2 regions of the Pseudomonas helmanticensis genome follow, and region 2 is predicted to be linked to the other one. Evidence: riboswitches for the same ligand, from Rfam matches in the RefSeq annotation. Region 2 holds a riboswitch; the other holds the start of a gene.

Region 1 (2,467 bases), 840 kb from region 2:
AGTCGACGCCGAGTTCGGCGTTGCGGCTTTTCTCCGGTTTGAGGTCGCGATTACCGAGCTCGTCGCCCGGCTCGTTGACGAACAATTGTTCGGCGTTCGGCAGCTTGTACGCGGTGCCGTACTGGCCGCGCAGGGCCCAGTGCTCGTTGAGGTCATACAGCGAAGTGAGCATGCCGACCGTGGCGCTGTCGCCACCGGCCATGGCTTCGTGGCGAACGCCGATGCTCGGGTGCCAGTCGGGCAGGGCGTCGATCTGCGGACGCAGTTGGGTATACACGGCGTGGGCTTCGGCCTTGTCGTTGTCGATGATCAACACATCGTCCTGGCCCTTGAACCATTGGTTGTCGGTGCCGAACACCAGCACGTGGCCGCCCGCCAGTTCGGCCTTGCCTTCGGCCTGCACACCCCAATCGGTGAAGCCCCAATAGTCGTTGTGGTTGATGACTTTGGTGCCACCGCCCGCGACGTTGTTGATGCGCGTATAGCGCGTGTCCCAGTCGTTGATATGAGCTTTGACGAAGTAGCTCAGGCGCTCGTTGACGCTCTGTTCGAAGGTCGCCGTGGCGATTTGCTGGACGCGGTCGTTGGTGGTTTTGTGGTTGTCGACCGGGCGGGCGAAATCGAGGTTGGCGTCGGCGTATTGGTAGAACAGTTCCAGCCGCGAATTATCGCCGAACGACTGAATCGCCTTGCCACCCAACGTGGTCACTTCGTAGGCACGGTTCTTCGCAGAATCGTTTTTCATGTCGCGATTGCGAAACGGCTGATAACCGTCGGACACGTTGTGGCTGACATAGGCGAGCAAGCCGAGATCGCCGAAACCATTGCTGAAGATGTTTTCGACCCGCGCATCCTCGGTGGTGCCACCGAAGGTATCCACGCCCATGTTCACTTCGCCGGCGGCTTGGCGAGACTGCGGGCTGCGCGTGACGATGTTGATCACCCCCGACACCGCTTGCGTGCCGAACAGCAGGCTTTGCCCGCCCTTGAGCACTTCGATGCGTTCGATCGCGTTGGCCGGCAGGGTGTCCAGATACAGGCCGCCGTACAGGCGATTGTTCAGGCGCACGCCGTCGAGCAGGATCAGCGTGTCGTCGTTGCGCCCGCCGAGCAGCGAGTAGGTGCCGTAGTCGAACGGACCGTTTTTCGGCGCCACGTACAGACCGGGAATGAACATCTGCATGACACGGCTGACATCGGCGCTGGGGCCGGCGCGCTCGATCTGCTCGCGGGTGACGATGTCGACCTTGCTGCCGAATCTGGCCATGTCGGCGACAGTGGTGGACTCCACCGAGGGCGCGGAAACGATTTGCTGATTGAGTTCCAGAGGGGCGTTGTCGGCCAGCAGCAGAGGGCTGAACAGGCAGCCGAAAAACACAGTTGGAGCATAGGTGTTGAAAGGTCGAATCATTGTCTTCTCGAAAAGAAACTTCGCAGAAGAGCATGCAGGAGAAGGCATCGCGCACACGCCGACACCGGCCCATGCCCGCCCACCGCAGGATTTTGCCAAACAGATATTTCGGGCCGGTCTCCGGGCTCGCGCGTATCGAGGCTTTCACCTTCCCATGGCCGTCTGGCCACAGTGGTGTATCGAAAGCATCACGCGCATACCGTTGCGGGGGCAGCACCGGACTTGTTCGAAAAGAACGTACCGGTTTCCCGTTTCACCCCATGCACGGCGGCATGGGACACCTGAAACTGGGCGGCATCTGAACATTCGAAAGACCGTTCGTCAACTTGCCCGAGAGAACCTCGATAAATCTTGAAAGAACAATCTGCGGCGTTTTTTGTAAGAGCAACTAAGGTCTACAGCGGAGAGCAGTGGTGGTTTTTCGCCAATCAGGGCAGGGGTGTGGGAGGGGATCCGGGATGATTCAAATTTCTGCAAAACAATATGAAGCCCTTACCTTGGCTTCTGATCTGCGTCTGTCGGAGGACATGGAGCAGCATGTTTATGCGCATCTCCCTTCTTATGCAGAGGAACATGGACGAGCCGGCGTGAAGCAAATCGTGCAGGCTGCGATAGCACGTTCCAGGCAGTGGCAGCTGTCGAGGCGTGCCACTTTTCAGATGCTGAATCTATTGTGCCTTTACGGCAATGAGTTCGAGAGCGATGCTCAGTGCCAGTGGCTGGTGGATGTATTGAATGATGAAGCGTTCGGAGATATGTCAGCCAGGATGAACATGGCGCAAAGCGAGGCGCTTGGAAAGCTGGCTATTGATCAGGAAGAATCTTGAAAGGAGTCGGGAATCGTGGGTCGAAAAAGGAAAACAGTGGGTGAGCCGTATCTGGCGTTCTCCGCTGCCGCCGCGCAGGATTCAAACGGCGTTGCGGTTGTGCCGGTTGAGATATGTCCTTATAAAAAAGGAGTGCCGCTAAAGCTCGCATTCTGGAACGTGCAGAATTTCACTGGAGATTTAATCCGGCATGGCAAGAACGTCACCAAGACGCCACTGTCAGCGCCGA
Region 2 (2,467 bases):
AAATCCCCAGCAGATACGGATCGGCCAACGGGTTGCGCAGCAGCGATTGCAGAATCACCCCGCACGTCGCCAGACCGGCACCGCAGGCAGCGGCGACCAGTGCGCGGGTCAGGCGGTAGTTCCAGACGATGCCTTCATCAATGGGGTCGAGCACATAACCGGCCCCCCACAACTTATTGGCCAATACTTGCAGGACCACGCCCGGTTCAATCGAAGTTTCACCGATGGCCACGCCAGCCACCACGGCCATCAACAATGTCGCCAGGGCCAGCAACGTGCGGATCAGGCTTGCACTCATTTCGACAGGTCGTAGCCGTTGATGGCCGTGGCCAGTTGTTCCAGGCCATCGAACATGCGCTGGCTGGCCTGCATGGCCATGGCGTCAAGAATGATGATGCGGTTGTTTTTCACCGCGTCCATGTTGCGCGTCACCGGATCGCTGCGCAGGAAGGCGAGTTTCTTTTCATAGTCGTCAGCGGGGAAGCGACGGCGATCCATGCGGGCGATGACGAGGAACGTCGGGTTGGCTTTGGCGATGGTTTCCCAGCCGACCGTCGGCCACTCTTCATCGGATTCCACCACGTTGCGCACGCCGAGGGTGCTCAGCATGAAATCGGGAATGCCTTTGTGCCCGGCCACGAAGGGCTCGATGTCCATTTGTGCGCTGGAGAACCACACCAGCGCGCTGGCGTCTTTCAGTTGTTTGCCCTGTGCGGTGGCAATCGACTTGGCAAGGCTGGCCTTGAGTTGCTCGTTGAGTTGGTGTCCGCGATCCTGCACATCGAAGATCTGCGCCAGTTGGCTCACGCTCTTGTAAATGCTGTCGATGCGAAATGGCGCCAGTCGCGTGCCGTCGGCGCCGACCAGATTGTCCTTGGCTTCGCAATCGGAGGGCAGCAGGTAGGTCGGAATCTTCAGCTCATGAAACTGCTCACGGGTACCGACCGCACCTTGCGGGCCGACCATCCATTCCAGCTCCACGGCGACCAGTTCCGGGCGTTTGCCGATCACCGATTCGAAGCTCGGTTCGTTGTCGGCCAGGCGCTCGATCTTGTCGTCCTGCGTCTTGTACTTGGCCAGCACATTGTTGAACCACAGCGAGGTGCCGACGACTTTGTCGCTCAGGCCCATGGCGTAGAGCAGTTCCGTGCCGGCCTGGCCGATGGTCACCGTACGAGCGGGAGCATGCTCAAAGGTCAGGCTGCTGCCGCAGTTTTCGATGGTCAGCGGGTATTGAGTCGGTGCCGCATGGGCCAGCGTGCCAAGGCACAGGCCGGTGATGAGGGTGGCAACGCGGGGCAGCAGCATGAGGCAGTCTCCAGGAAAACCGTACGGGGAGCGGCAGAGTACGGTTCGGAAACACACCATCGAGCGCGGTCAGGGCAACAGCGCAAGGCCGCTCATCCCGGAAGACGCGCACGGCACGGTGTCCTTCCCGGACACCCCGCCGGTTAGTCAGTCACTGTGCCGGCAGGTCTCCTGACTGATGCGTCATCGCCAATGCTCCGGCCTTCCCGGGGTTCACCCAGTGGCAGTCGTGGAGCAGGCTCAGCACCTACAGTTGCGGGGGCAGTTCCGATCGATGCTGTGCAAGCACCTCGGATTCCCTATTAATCCCGTTTGGAAACCGGCGGCGGCATGGTAGTCGATCAGGCCGCTGAAGGGGAGACGAATCTGCCGGGTGAGGATTAATGCTGGCTCATCAAACCGTGCAACACGCCGAGGCGCAGGCCCGGTTCCGACGGCAGCATTTGTGCGATGCCGAACACTTTGAAGGCGGCCAGCATCAGCACCAGACCACCGGGCAGAATGCTCTGACGATGAGGTTGCAGCCCGGCCAGTTTCAATTGCTGGACGTTGTTCACCTTCAGCAGAAGCAACGACAGGCGTAGGAGCCCGCCGTAGGTGATGCCGTCCTGACCGTAGTCGTTGAGACGATTGGCCTTGAGCACTTTAGCCAGCATGCGCGCAGTGCCGGAAGAGCCGATGGTTTGCTGCCAGCCCTGAGCACGGTAGCGCCGGGCAACTTTTTCAAACTGCAGGATGGCGAAACGTTCGGCTTCCTGTAACGCAGCGGCGGACAGGTCGCCGCCGCGAAAGAAGCGTGTGCTCAAGGTGCCGCTGCCGATGGCGATACTTTCGGTGAGCAACGGTTGCGCGCCCTGGCCGAGGATCAGCTCGGTGGAACCGCCGCCGATGTCGACCACCAGGCGCATGTCGACGGCGCTCGGCAAGGCGTGGGTGACGCCGGCGTAAACCAGCCGCGCCTCTTCATGGCCGCAGATAACGTCGATCGGAAAACCCAGATGCCGTTCGGCGCTGGCGAGAAACAGCTGCGCATTGTCGGCCTCGCGCACGGCGCTGGTCGCCACCGCGCGCACGCGACCGGCTTCGAAGCCACGCAGTTTCTTGCCGAACCGCGCCAATGCCTGCCAGCCGCGATCCAGCGCCAGCGCGTCGAGCGCGC

What was found. Region 2 has a riboswitch for cobalamin ahead of QOL84_RS07540 (ABC transporter substrate-binding protein). Riboswitches for the same ligand answer to the same signal wherever they lie in the genome.
Region 1: linked by a shared signal. The riboswitch ahead of QOL84_RS03960 (TonB-dependent receptor plug domain-containing protein) and the one ahead of QOL84_RS07540 (ABC transporter substrate-binding protein) in region 2 are both predicted to bind cobalamin.

Annotation. Positions count from the first base shown of each region.
Region 1 is NZ_FXUY01000001.1:844,555-847,021, forward strand. It holds gene QOL84_RS03960 (TonB-dependent receptor plug domain-containing protein) at 1-1,411, opposite strand, end outside; cobalamin riboswitch at 1,506-1,711, opposite strand; gene QOL84_RS03965 (hypothetical protein) at 1,870-2,238, shown strand; gene QOL84_RS03970 (hypothetical protein) at 2,275-2,467, shown strand, end outside.
Region 2 is NZ_FXUY01000001.1:1,680,270-1,682,736, reverse strand. It holds gene QOL84_RS07545 (FecCD family ABC transporter permease) at 1-298, opposite strand, end outside; gene QOL84_RS07540 (ABC transporter substrate-binding protein) at 295-1,308, opposite strand; cobalamin riboswitch at 1,453-1,647, opposite strand; gene QOL84_RS07535 (Ppx/GppA family phosphatase) at 1,689-2,467, opposite strand, start outside.